3 linked regions of the Teredinibacter purpureus genome follow. The protein of the gene in region 2 binds, or shares a complex with, the protein of the main gene of each other region. Links are inferred from orthologs where the notes say so. Each region holds a gene or a part of one and is shown on either strand. Other genes may lie near its edges.

Region 1 (3,964 bases), 510 kb from region 2 along the record:
TTACTTTCACATTTATTCGCGCCCGTCTTCTTCGTTGAATACCAGTGCCAACGATATGGCTCAGCTAATGAGCATGATGATTGGGCGCGGAGCGTTTAAGGGGGTTCGTCTATTAAGTGAAGCCGCTATAACCCGAATGGAACAGTCTGAGACCACCTTGGGTGCAGAGGCCGGTATACATTCGGGTTATGGGTTAACGTTGGATGTGACCGGTTTTCAGGGGCGTAATACTGCTTTCTATGGTCATAGCGGTGGGTTACCCGGCGCCATTACTGAGTTCGTCTATCAGCCGAGTGTGGGAAAGGGCTTCGTCTTTATGATAAACGAAGATAACCCACGTGCGTATTCTCAACTTTCTGATGTGTTTCGTACCTATTTACTTAAAGACGAACCTGCGGTGAGCGTGCAGCCCCTTTCATTGCCGGAAAAATATAGGCAGCTATCCGGTTTATATACGCCCATTAACCCGATTTTTGAGTTGGGTAAAATTCAGTTCGATATTACCCACGTGATGCGATTTAGTGCTGATGAAACCTACTTGCACCGTAGCCCATTCTTTGGTGGCTGGCAGAGCAATGATTATGCGATAGACGACGGGCCGTTAATATCGGATTGGTCGGGGTTACCCTCAATCGTGATAGTGAACGACCCTGTTGCCGGCGAAGCCGTTCAGGTTGAAGGTGTGCTCTATCAAAAAACCTCCGTCTTAATCGTTGTGGGGCGTTTAGTTTTTATTGTGATGGCAGCGCTGTTAGTGCTATTGAGTTTTATCTATCCCTTATGGCGATTATTGGTTCGAATAAAGTCGAAAAAGCCAGAGCCTATTGCGCTAAGGTTGCGTTTATTGCCAACGCTATTAAGTAGCCTACTGCTAATATTACCGGTGTTTATACTGTTCAGTGGGCTTGATATTAAACGCCTCATGGAATCGTCGATTATTAGTTGGGCCATTTTTATCGTTAGTGTGTTGTACCCCTTAGCGGCCATTGTTGGGTTTGTATATGTGGCACGTATTAGAAAAATAGCGAGCGAGTGGCAAGAGTATTGGTATGTCGCGGTAATGGCGTGTACCCATGTTTGGATTGCGACCTACTTAGCGTGTTATGGCTTTTTTGCGTATCGGTTATGGGCGTAACGCCGAATAGGCGCAGTGTTAATAGAATGGTTTGCACGGCATAATAACGGGCTACCCTATTGGCCATTCAAAAAGGATTAACACGATGGGCAAGCAATTCGATTCTCTTTCAGAAAAACTTAGTGCTTTTATTGCGGAACAAAAACTTTTTTTCGTGGGTACGGCCACTGACGATAGTCGCGTGAACATTTCGCCTAAAGGCATGGATTCGTTGCGGGTACTGGGGCCTAACCGAGTGGTGTGGCTGAACGTTACGGGGAGTGGTAACGAGACTTCTGCGCATGTGCAAATAAACCCCAGAATGACCATTATGTTTGCAGCCTTCGAAGGAAAACCGCTTATTTTACGTTTATACGGTACGGCAAACGTCATACACCATACAGATGAACAATGGCCCGCACTTTCTGCTTTATTTAACCCCACCGTGGGCGCTCGGCAAATTTTTGATTTTACAGTTGAGATGGTTCAAACATCGTGTGGGATGGCAGTGCCGTACCTTTCCTATGATAGCGATCGAGAGTTGCTGACGAATTGGGCCACTCAGCAGGGCGAAGACGGCATTAACCGCTATTGGGAGAATAAAAATCAGAACACCATCGATGGGATTCCGACACATATTGTAGAGAAAAATTTAGGGAGTTGATGGATTGCGTTTATCTTCTTGTATCGACCACGCCTTATCTTTTTCAGTAACGAGATAAAAGCGGGTATATTCTTGGGTTTTCCAACGAAATAGCATACCGTTTTTTTGTATTTGGACATCTATGTGGGTTTTTGTGGGATGTAGCCCGCGCCGTTTTAAATAGCCGTTAAGTACAACGAAGCCCTTTTGGGTTGTTTCGTCGATAGGCACAAAATCGGGGGTTTTACTGCAGGCCATAAGTAGTAACACACTAATGCCTATGATGCTTAATTTAAGCCGAGTAAATTGCATTTGCGGGCGCCAATATAGTGATGCTGTACAGTTAATTATCGCGTTTTATAAGAGTGACCTATATTGAGTGTAGCTCTGCTATGGCTGGGCGATGAAGTTTTTAACTGCGAAACTCTAGCCGTTGAGTTTTCGCGGTGAGTACAGGCATACCGGCCAGCCCTAGAGTGAGGTCGAGTAGAATGTTCCACACATTACCTGTGCCAACGCCCTTAGTGACCCTATCGGCTAGCGCGGCTTTACGAATTAAATCTTGTAGTTGTCTCGGTTTTATTCGCTTAAGCGCCGCTTTAAACAGCGGTTTACGTTTTTCCCAGACACCATTTTTTCGGGCAGCGGCATCGAAACTTTCGCCGGTATCCATTGCTTCTTTAATATTGTTTAAGCTGCGTATTTCACGTGTTAACGCCCAAAGCAGCGTTAGGGGCTCGGTGCCTTCTGAGCGCAACCCTTGCAAGCTAGTAGCCGCAGAGCGGCTGTCACCATAAATGGCTTTGTCGACTAATCCAAAAATATCGTAGCGGGCCGAATCCATGACAGCGGCGGTCATTAGCTGTGCATCAATAAAATTGTCTTCGGCGGCGAGTTTAAGTTTTTCTATTTCTTGAACGGCGGCGAGTAAGTTTCCTTCTGTCCTTGCACAGAGAATATCAATGGCTTCGCTGTCGGCGTGCAAGCCAGCGGCCTTTAAGCGTTGGTCTACCCAGCGAGGCATTTGCGGTATGCCAATGGGCCAGACTTGTACGGTGGCGCCCACTTTTTCGATGGCCGTAAACCATTTACTTTTTTGACTTCGACTGTCTATTTTGGGGCTGACCAGAAGCAGCAGGGTATCGTCGTTCGGCGACGAGCAATATTCTACAATGGCTTTGCTGCCGGCGTCGGCGGGCTTGCCATTATGGATGCGAATTTCGATTATTTTTTTGTCGGCAAATAGCGAGAGTGCGTTGGCGCTGTTGTAGAGTTCGTCCCAACTAAAGTGGGTATCGGTATGGTGTAGTTCGCGTTCGCTAAACCCTTGTTCGCGCGCGGCTTGGCGAATAGTGTCACAGCACTCTTGTACTATGAGGGGTTCGTCACCGGTTATAAAATACACGGGCGCTAAGTTTTTTTTAACGGCGGCAGCGAGTTGTTCCGCTCTAATTTTCGCCATAAAATGTTAACTCTTTAGTCGTATAACAACGCGGTAAAGCGGGTGAACGGCCGGTGGAATTTAAAAAAAAGAACATTCATTCAACATTGAAAACAATCTATTTTACTCAAGGCGCGCATCTAAAATGCGATAAGCGAGTTCTTCGCGCATTTCAACAAGCAGGGCTTGTTCTTCTTGGTTTTTCGCGACGATAAGAGAAGGGTCGAAATCGTAGCTACGCCAGCTAATAGCTTTCTTGGAGGCCATTCGGATATCGCCACCTTCGCTGCCACTGCTGGTTTGGTAGTGATAGCGCAACGTTAAGGTTAATTGGTATTGCGCGGTTACGCCGGTATCGGTAACGGATAGCGGGCGCTTATCGAGTTGTTCGTCTTCGATCACCAGTGTCATGGGGGCCGTACGAATTTGTTCGACGTTATTGTTGCGCAGTATGCGCGTTAGCACCGGTGCAATTTTACTGTTTCTGGATTGCACCACAACGTTGAGTTGCGGTGGGAGTGGCCCAGAGCGCGCATCGGCAAGCGAAGAGTTCGCACCGCGTAATTGCCAGCCGCAGGAGGCTAGCAATAAAATCAGGCCCATTAGGGCCAGCCGGGTTATAAAATGGCGGTGCATAATTGGCGGTCACTCTCAGTCATTGGACGGCGTTCTAGGGTTTGAGGGTTGAGGTTAGTTAGCCACAATATTGACTAATTTCCCCGGTACCACAATCACTTTACGAACGGTGTTGCCGTCGATAAAGCGA
Region 2 (5,344 bases):
TTTATTTTTTGGGTTGGGTTTCGCTAACTGGCGGATTTAAAAGGAAAAATAAATATAGGGTGTTGGTTTTTAGTCTACTCACCTGTGGATAACACGATCATTTGGGAGTACACTAGCGGCCGCCTGTTGATAATTAGGCGTATCGGATTAGCCAAACACGCGGTAATTTCAGTGGTCGGTTCAGTGGGGCGTTGTCTTTCTGGGCTAAAAGCGTTGGTTAAGTGCTTTAGTAGGATTGGTAAAGGCGTTTTTTACCTGTTTTTAGCGTCTATAATAAGCGCCCAGAATTCGTGTTAATAAGAGTGGTTCCTGCAGCGCATGTATAATCGTGTGTTCTTTATTGTTTCGCCCTCCTTACCTATGGGTTAGTCGTGGGTAGTGTTGTTTTCGTTAATAGTAGTGATGGAGTTGATACTTGTCCGACATGTCGTGGGAATCTTGCGTTTCCTGTTTGCAGTCTGAGCTGCCTGCACAGCAATTTAATACCTGGATTAGGCCGTTAAAGCCTAGCGCAAGTGCCGGAAATAGATTGTCTCTCGTTGCGCCCAATAGATTTGTCCAGGATTGGGTAAATGATAAATACCGGTCTCGTATTGAAGAAATACTGGTACAGCAAGCGGGTGCCTTTCAGGCCATTGATATTAGTGTTGCGCCGCGTACCAATAACGGTTTTGTCGTTCCAGCACGCGCACCACAACCCGTTTCGTCGCGGCCAGCGCCTACTGTTGCACAGCCAGTGCAGGTTCCAGTCGGTAACAGTCAAGCTACCCATTCCGATTTTGATGATTTCTCCTTTCAAACCGATCTTTCTGTTCCACCGGCTGCGCCTCATCCTGAGCCAATCGCGGCGCCTAATGTTATTGCCGCTGGGCCAGAGACATTTAGAGCAGCGGGTGAATTGTTGGGTAACGATCCTCACGGTTCGGCGTCATTGCACGCTAAATTCGATGATATCGCCGCTAGTCGCGCAAGAAAGAAAGATGTAGAAGGCGGGATTCAGCATAAGAACAACCTTAACGCTAATTTTATCTTTGATAACTTTGTGGTGGGTAAGTCCAATCAGCTTGGTTTAGCAGCCGCAAGCCAAGTGGCTGAAAATCCAGGGGGCTCTTATAACCCGTTATTCATTTATGGTGGTGTTGGTCTAGGTAAAACCCACTTAATGCATGCTGTAGGAAATGCATTAGTGGAGCGAAAGCCTGGCGCGCGGGTTGTTTATTTACATTCTGAACGATTCGTTGCGGATATGGTTAAGGCCCTTCAGTTAAACGCCATTAATGAATTTAAGCGTTACTACCGTTCAGTGGATGCGTTGTTGATCGATGATATTCAGTTTTTTGCGGGCAAAGAACGCTCGCAAGAAGAATTTTTCCATACCTTTAATGCGTTGTTAGAGGGTGGCCAGCAAATTATCTTAACTTGCGATAAATACCCTAAAGAAATCAATGGGTTAGAAGAGCGATTGAAATCTCGTTTTGGTTGGGGGTTAACCGTCGCTATAGAGCCACCAGAACTTGAAACGCGTGTAGCCATTTTAAAACGCAAGGCCGAGTCTGTTTCTATACCTTTACCGAACGATGCGGCGTTTTTTATTGCGCAGCGTATTCGGTCAAATGTACGAGAATTGGAAGGGGCTTTGAAACGCGTAATAGCTAATTCACACTTTACGGGCCGTGATATCTCCGTTGAATTGGTACGCGAATCGTTAAAAGATTTATTAGCACTGCAAGATCGCTTAGTGAGTATTGATAATATACAGCGTGTTGTTGCAGAGTATTATAAAATCAAGGTTTCCGATTTACACTCAAAGAGGCGCAGTCGCTCTGTTGCGCGCCCAAGACAGGTGGCTATGTATCTTTCTAAAGATCTTACTCATCATAGTTTGCCGGAAATTGGCGATGCATTCGGCGGGCGTGATCATACGACTGTGCTGCACGCTTGCCGAAAAATAAAAGAACTTCAAGAGTCAGACGCTGATATTCGCGAAGACGTTAAAAACCTGTTGCGTACACTCACAACCTGATTACCCATCACCGCATTCTTGCGTAACCCGTTTAATAAAGAGAAGCTGTATGAAATTTGCCGTTTCGCGCGAAGCTTTAATCAAGCCTTTGCAATTGGTCGCTGGTGTAGTTGAGCGACGTCAGACACTGCCAGTATTGGCCAACGTACTTTTAGTGATAGAGGGCAGTCAGTTGTCTCTCACGGGTACCGATTTAGAAGTGGAGATAGTAGGGCGGGTTCAGTTAGATGGTGCGCCTGGAGACGGAGAGATTACTGTACCTGCAAAGAAGTTTTTAGATATATGCCGTGCCTTACCAGAAGGTTCAGTGATCGAATTTTCTCTTAAAGATCAAAAGGTTACTGTCAAAAGTGGTCGAACTCGTTTTACGCTATCTACGCTTCCGGCAAACGAGTTCCCAACCGTAGAGCAGGGGGCTGATGACATTAATTTCTCTAGTGAGCAGAAGGAAATTAAGCGGTTAATTGATCGCACCAGCTTCGCAATGGCACAGCAGGATGTTCGGTATTATTTAAACGGAATGTTGTGGGAGGTACGCCCTAACGAGCTACGGGTAGTCGCGACCGATGGGCATCGTTTGGCAATGTGTACGCGCCCTGTAGTCGGTATAGAGATTGCCGAGCCTAAACAAGCTATTTTGCCGCGCAAGGGTGTTATAGAATTGTCACGCTTACTCGTAGATGGCGAGGAGCCTGTAGAAGTTTCCTTGGGTTCTAGCCATATTCGTGCAACCACGCCGGAATATACCTTCACCTCTAAACTCGTCGATGGCAAATTCCCGGATTACGAACGCGTTTTACCGAAAGGTGGCGATAAGATAGTGCTGGGTAATCGCGCCGATCTTAAACAAGCTTTTGCGCGAACGTCGATCTTATCGAACGAAAAATACCGTGGCGTTCGCTTAGAGTTAGAGCAAGGCCTTCTTACTATTATTGCCAATAACCCGGAGCAGGAAGAAGCGAAAGACCAAGTAGTAGTTGATTATGTTGGTGATTCGTTAGAAGTTGGGTTTAACGTCAGTTATTTACAGGATGTCACTAACGTACTGGATTCCGAAAGTATAAAATTAACGCTTGCCGATTCTAATAGCTCTGCATTACTCGAAGAGCCCGAAAATTCGGATTCGGCCTACGTCGTAATGCCAATGCGTCTGTAGGTATAACTCGGTGTTTATGCGCGTCTATTCGGCTCTACATGCCCCATCTCAGTAAACTCAAGATACAGTCCTTCCGAAACCTTCGCTCTGTTGAAATACAGCCGAGTGAAGGTATCAATTTAATCGTAGGCCAAAATGGCTCCGGTAAAACTTCTTTGCTTGAAAGTATAAGTGTACTGGCCCATGGACGGTCATTCCGTACACACAAGTATCGACGATTGATCACTCATGATGAAACCGGTTTTACGGTATTTGGGGAGCTGGGGCACGGGCAAAGTGGTGTTCAGCAAAAGTTGGGTATTACGCGTGAGGCAAGAGGGGTTATCCGTATCCGTATTGATGGGAAACCAACCTACACCGCAGCGGAGCTTGCACAGCAGCTACCCCTTTTAATTTTAAACGCTTCCTCTTTCCAGTTGTTAGAAGGTTCCTCACGCCATAGAAGGCAGTTTTTCGACTGGCTGGTGTTTCACGTGAAACATGAGTATAAAAACTGCTGGAAGGACTACTCCAAATGCGTCAAACATCGGAATAGTTTGCTCCGATCTGGTAAAATTAGCGCCCCCGAGCTAGCCCCATGGGATAGGGAGTTAGTGCAGTTAGCGGAGCTAATAGAGGCTATGCGGGGCGATGTTTTTACCCAGTATAGAGAAGAGTTTTACCGGGTACTGAATACCTTTGAGTTTACGCACGATAAGAGCGGTGATATTGGCTCTAAAGACAGCCTTACGTTAAGTTACCACTCCGGCTGGAAAGAGGGCGTTAGCTATTCAAAGCAGCTAATCGCTAATCTGGATAGAGACACTAAGCTCGGTTACACCAGTGTTGGTTCCCACAAAGCTGATTTAAAAATAAGCTTAGGAAAGGTGCCAGCGGTAGAGTTGCTTTCTCGCGGCCAACAGAAATCCGTTATTACGGCTTTGTTTCTTGCAGAAGCTAACGTGTTTCATACGTTAACAGGCCGTAAACCGGTAATTTTGCTCGACGATCTACCGGCGGAACTTGATGCCGAAAATTTACAGACAGTGGGGGAGGCTATACGCCGGCTTTCTACACAAGTCTTTGTTACGGCTATTGAGCCAGAAATGATTACAGATTGTTGGCACCTGCCGACAATAGACACTTTAAAGATGTTTCACGTGGAACATGGGAAGGTCCAAGTTACCACCTAATGCACAAATAAGAGATGAACTCGAACTATGAGCGAAGAACATAACTACGACTCGTCAAGTATCAAGGTGTTAAAAGGCCTAGATGCCGTACGTAAACGCCCCGGTATGTATATCGGTGATACGGATGACGGAACTGGCCTTCACCATATGGTATTCGAAATTGTCGATAACTCGATAGATGAAGCGCTCGCGGGCCACTGTAGCGAGATTCGCATTGTCATCCATCCTAATGAATCGATCACCGTGTCTGATAATGGCCGTGGTATTCCAACCGAAATGCATGAAGAGGGTGTTTCGGCCGCCGAAGTAATTATGACCGTACTTCACGCCGGTGGTAAATTTGACGATAACACCTATAAAGTATCGGGTGGCCTCCACGGTGTAGGTGTTTCTGTTGTAAATGCGCTGTCAGCAAAACTAAAGCTCACTATCCGCCGCGGTGGACAAGTATGGGAACAGGTGTACAAGCACGGTGTTCCTCAAGCGCCACTAGCTGTAATTGGTGAAACCGATAGCAGTGGTACAGAAGTGCATTTTGTCCCCTCTGGCGAAACATTTACCAATATAGAGTTCCATTTTGAGCAATTAGCTAAGCGTTTACGCGAACTTTCTTTTCTTAATTCTGGTGTGCGTATCGTTCTACAGGATGAGCGTAGCGGGAAAGAAGAAGCCTATGAATATGAAGGTGGATTAAGAGCGTTTGTAGAGTACTTGAATCAAAACAAGAACCCCGTGAATAAGGTTATGCATTTTACAACGCAACGCGAAGAAGACGGCGTAGGCGTTGAAGTTGCAATGCAATGGAATGATGGTTTCCAAGAAAACATCTTTAGTTACACCAATAACATCCCCCAGCGCGATGGCGGCACACATTTGGCGGGCTTTCGATCGGCGCTTACGCGTGGTTTGAATACGTATATAGAGCGTGAAGGTATTGGTAAAAAAGAAAAAGTAAATACTACGGGCGATGATGCTCGCGAAGGCCTAACAGCT
Region 3 (4,023 bases), 3.7 Mb from region 2 along the record:
CTGCCCACGTACCAATCCATAAAAACCCCTGATCGTCCTCCTCTATGGCAAGAACGGAGTTACTGCTAATACTGGTGCTATCGTTTGGGTCGTTACGAAAATGTGTAAATTCTCCTGTAATAGGGTTAAATTTATCTAACCCTCCGCCGTCAGTTGCTATCCAAATATAACCCCGACCATCTTCGTGTAGATCTAAAACATTATTCAATGCCAAACTATTGTCGGCCGTTTCGCTGTGCTGCAACGTTGCAAATTTCTCAAGGTGCTCGCTGATACGACGTATGCCAAAATGCGACACTGCAAACCACATTGATCCTTCGTCATCTTCATAGATATCCTGCACGGCACCAGGAGGGAAAGCGAACTCATCAACGGAGGAAACGGCCACTTGCGAAAAATTATCGTCGTCAGGGCGATAACGATGTACGCCCTGCTTATCGGTGCCCACCCATATTTGACCTTTTGAATCCTCAAAAATAGACCAAATGGTATTAGCCTTGAGCGATCCAGCATTTCCGTCGGCAAAATACCGTCTCACTGCCCGTGTAACAGGATCAAGCACCACAACGCCCTCCAGCGTTGCAACCCAAACTTTCCCGTCGTCAGCCTCAATTAAGTCGCGAATACTATCGATACCGGCGGCCAAGTCGGCGGGAATAATGTACTGTTCAATCGTTGTTGTTTGGGTGTTAAAGAGAAAAAGGCCAGCACTGGACGCAACCCATAAAGAATCGGGCTCCCTGCTCGGCGTTATCGCGTTAATAAATCGAGCATCTGGCGCACTGAAAAACTGATGGAGTAACACATTTGTCTCAAGGTCATAGCCGCGCAAACCAAACCCTTCGCCACCCACCCACATAATGCCTTTTTTGTCGAGATGTAACGCCCATATAGACGCTCCACCCGAAAAATCGTAATTCTCAAAAGACTCAGTTTCCGAATGGTAGCGGCTAAGCACATGGCCACCGACCCACAAATTATCAACGTCATCTACCAGTAACGTCGAAATAGAATTAGTGCCAATAGACGTTAAATCATCGTGCTGGTAGACAAAATTGCGTAATTGATAGCCATCATACCGTTTTAGGCCGTTATCCGTGCCTATCCATAAATAGCCGTCTGCGGTACGTACCACGGTGTTCGTATAATCACTGCCAAGGGTGTCATCGTCTAGGTAGAGAGGGTGTACATTGGTTTTACCTAGCGCAATACCGGCTGTCGCAGCGTTTGTGACTGCAACGAATACCAACATAATAAGAGTAGACAAAGAAATGGGATGCGGCATGTTGTGCAAATTAAGCTAGCAAGAACAGAATCTAAAGTGTAGCCCTCTATTACAGCCCTCACACGCTTATTAACCGCCACATGCACAAACGCTCCATAGCCGTCGAAGTAGGCCTCAGTGCCCTTTCACCCGGTTATGTCCGTGAATTGCAGGCATAAAAAAAGCCGCTTAAAAGCGGCTTTTTTCAACCACGCAAACACTTACTGTTTGCGTGGAATCAGGGATACATTATAAATTTTCGCTTCGCGAGCGGCATCTGCGATTGCGACATAAGAAGAGGTGGAAGCGTGCTCATGCGCCATAACAACAACACCGCCTTCGGGGTTCTCGGCACTCTTCTGTGCAATCAACGAACGAACAGAGCGAATATCAACACGACGCTGATCGATGAAAATCTCATCATTTGCGTTTATCTGTACTAATATACTCTTGCTTTCCGTCTCGGGGGGCGGCAAATTCTCAGTGTTCTCTGGTACGTTCAAGTCCAAGGATTTTTCCTTGATAAACGACGCTGTAACAATGAAGAAAATCAACATGATGAACACAACGTCCAGCATTGGGGTCAAATCGATCTCGGCTTTATCTTCTGCCGACTGTTTACGTTTTCTACGACTCACGGTTTATTCTCCAAATCGATAATGAAGATCGCGGCCTTTTTCCAAGGCGGGGATTCACTGTTATACAACAGCAAAAAGCGATTCAATGCCCAAAAGGGTGGTTTAAGCCGGTACTCGGCACAACACATGCTGCCTTGCAGCAGTCAATCCCTCTCAGCGAAGAAGCATTCTACACGAACTTTTAGCGATCTGCTCGCTCTTTGCATCCACTAACGAGGGCGCTCATTTTTTAAACGAACCCCCCAAAATAGCTATTTAGTCCGAAATGAAGGGCAGCACAAGCTGTTCAGCGCACTCTTGCAGGGGGGTTAAACGAAAACCGACTCCCATCAACCTAACACCCCGTTTTTGCCGGTGCCAACCGGACTGCATCAACCGTTGAAAGTCAGGCATTGAAAATAGATCTGCGTGCCGAGAAATAGTTGTTTCCATTGTCGTTTGCTCAAAATTATCAAACTTCAATTTTACAAATTTTTTACTCACATAATGTTTTGTTGATAGCTTGGAAAATCGCTCTTCTAAACCGGATATTAAGTCGCTTAAACATGTTGAAAGTTCGTCAACGTTACTCACGTCCTCGGGGTAGGTGCGTTCAATACTAATAGATTTACGCGTATTACTCGCATGGACGACGTTGTTATCAACACCTTTACTCAGTTCCATTAAGCGAACACCGAAACTCCCGAAGCGTTTTAATACGAACTCTGGATCCGAATGGATAATATCCTGACAATTATGCAGCCCATGCCGCGCGAGCTTCTCTGCTGTAACCTTCCCCACTCCGGGCAAAAGCGAAAGCGGTAACTGCGCCACAAAAGTTTCGACCGAATCCGGTACTACCGTAAATAGACCATCCGGCTTTCGCCAATCACTTGCAATTTTAGCCAAAAACTTCACGGGGGCAACGCCTGCAGATACCGTAATACCCAATTCTTTTGCAATACTTTTTCGTATATCTTCCGCGATGAGCGTTGCACTACCACCAAAATGATCGCTTTGCGATACGTCCAAATACGCTTCGTCTAAAGAAAGAGGCTCAACGACGTCTGAATAACGGTGAAAAACCTCTCGCATTTGGGCCGATACTTGTCGATACAGATCAAAATCTGGTTTCAGTATTTCCAAGGAGGGGCATAATCGTTTTGCGTAAGCAGAGGCCATTGCGGAACGAACGCCAAACTGTCGAGCCATGTAATTGCAGGTCGCAATGACGCCACGACGCCCTGGATCACCGCCTACCGCAATAGGAATATCCTTTAAGCGCGTATTTTTACGCATTTCTAACGCGGCAAAAAAACAATCTGCATCAATATGGATAATTTTTTTCATTGGCTTAACGTCATTCAGCAAGTTTTGCACCTAGGACTAACCGCTTGGAAGCAAACCATTACTTTGATCTGGCCGCAAAAGCCAATAAAACCCATTTAATGTGAATATTAAAAAAAACGAGCAGATTAAATTACGTCGAATGGCAAACGATCTTAATTGTTGATCAATCAACACAAACAACTGTACATAAATACACGCGTTTTTTCAATTTTTTAATTTGATTTGAGTACCCCTAAACGAGTTCGAGTTAAGCTTAATACCAACACCCCATGTTCAACGTATTTTAACGTAGATAGGAACGACTCTCGTATTCACCTAACACAGGCAATGTGAATCTCACTTACTGATGTAAAAGACATTGGTTTTGCGGCCATCAATTTCATGAATTCCAACTACCCCAGAAATATTCTTGTCATCTTCGCCGTATTATCTGACCTTTTTTGTCAGTTCCTTACAAAATAAATGCGCTATTAATCCTTTTAATTCATTCTTAAATTTATCTTTCTGACATTTTTTTATTTTTTTCGCGCCATCAAAACTGAATGTAGTCATTGATAAATTAAGTGCTGATTGTTGAATTTATTCAATATACGCAAATAAAATGCAATATTTAAAAAAAAACACTACAAAAACGCCGTAAATTGATGAAAAAACTTGAAATTTTCTTGTTATTTCGTAATGTAGTGCTACAACTTTCATAGGTACAATCAAATAAGGGTAAGGGTAATTACTATGGCCGCTAAAAAAGCAAAAAAAATTGTGGATCCAGTAGCAGCACTTGAAAAAGAACTT

What was found. The genes of interacting proteins can lie anywhere in the genome.
Region 1: the proteins of dnaN (region 2) and holA are in contact, whole or in part, in a cryo-EM structure (PDB 8GIZ), measured with the Escherichia coli proteins. The link is inferred for Teredinibacter purpureus from one-to-one orthologs.
Region 3: the proteins of dnaN (region 2) and dinB are in contact, whole or in part, in a solved structure (PDB 1OK7), measured with the Escherichia coli proteins. The link is inferred for Teredinibacter purpureus from one-to-one orthologs.

The regions. Positions count from the first base shown.
Region 1 is NZ_CP060092.1:1,385,123-1,389,086, forward strand. The notes cover bases 1,195-3,964. They hold holA (DNA polymerase III subunit delta), read right to left. Parts: upstream 3,220-3,964; coding sequence 2,170-3,219; downstream 1,195-2,169. Other genes in these bases: H5647_RS06130 (pyridoxamine 5'-phosphate oxidase family protein), read left to right, coding at 1,221-1,778; H5647_RS06135 (hypothetical protein), read right to left, coding at 1,767-2,069; H5647_RS06145 (LPS-assembly lipoprotein LptE), read right to left, coding at 3,322-3,801; leuS (leucine--tRNA ligase), read right to left, coding at 3,889-3,964. Outside these bases: H5647_RS06125 (serine hydrolase domain-containing protein), read left to right, coding at 1-1,135. UniProt on the Escherichia coli protein: Part of the beta sliding clamp loading complex, which hydrolyzes ATP to load the beta clamp onto primed DNA to form the DNA replication pre-initiation complex.
Region 2 is NZ_CP060092.1:874,810-880,153, forward strand. The notes cover bases 1,171-4,125. They hold dnaN (DNA polymerase III subunit beta), read left to right. Parts: upstream 1,171-2,072; coding sequence 2,073-3,179; downstream 3,180-4,125. Other genes in these bases: dnaA (chromosomal replication initiator protein DnaA), read left to right, coding at 1,171-2,023; recF (DNA replication/repair protein RecF), read left to right, coding at 3,218-4,125. In the rest of the region: more of dnaA, read left to right, coding at 425-1,170; more of recF, read left to right, coding at 4,126-4,351; gyrB (DNA topoisomerase (ATP-hydrolyzing) subunit B), read left to right, coding at 4,379-5,344. UniProt on the Escherichia coli protein: Confers DNA tethering and processivity to DNA polymerases and other proteins. Acts as a clamp, forming a ring around DNA (a reaction catalyzed by the clamp-loading complex) which diffuses in an ATP-independent manner freely and bidirectionally along dsDNA.
Region 3 is NZ_CP060092.1:4,537,428-4,541,450, forward strand. Bases 1,195-4,023 are described here. They hold dinB (DNA polymerase IV), read right to left. Parts: upstream 3,232-4,023; coding sequence 2,158-3,231; downstream 1,195-2,157. Other genes in these bases: H5647_RS20220 (EAL domain-containing protein), read right to left, coding at 1,195-1,285; H5647_RS20225 (ExbD/TolR family protein), read right to left, coding at 1,486-1,902; H5647_RS20235 (hypothetical protein), read left to right, coding at 3,964-4,023. In the rest of the region: more of H5647_RS20220, read right to left, coding at 1-1,194. UniProt on the Escherichia coli protein: Poorly processive, error-prone DNA polymerase involved in translesion repair and untargeted mutagenesis. Copies undamaged DNA at stalled replication forks, which arise in vivo from mismatched or misaligned primer ends.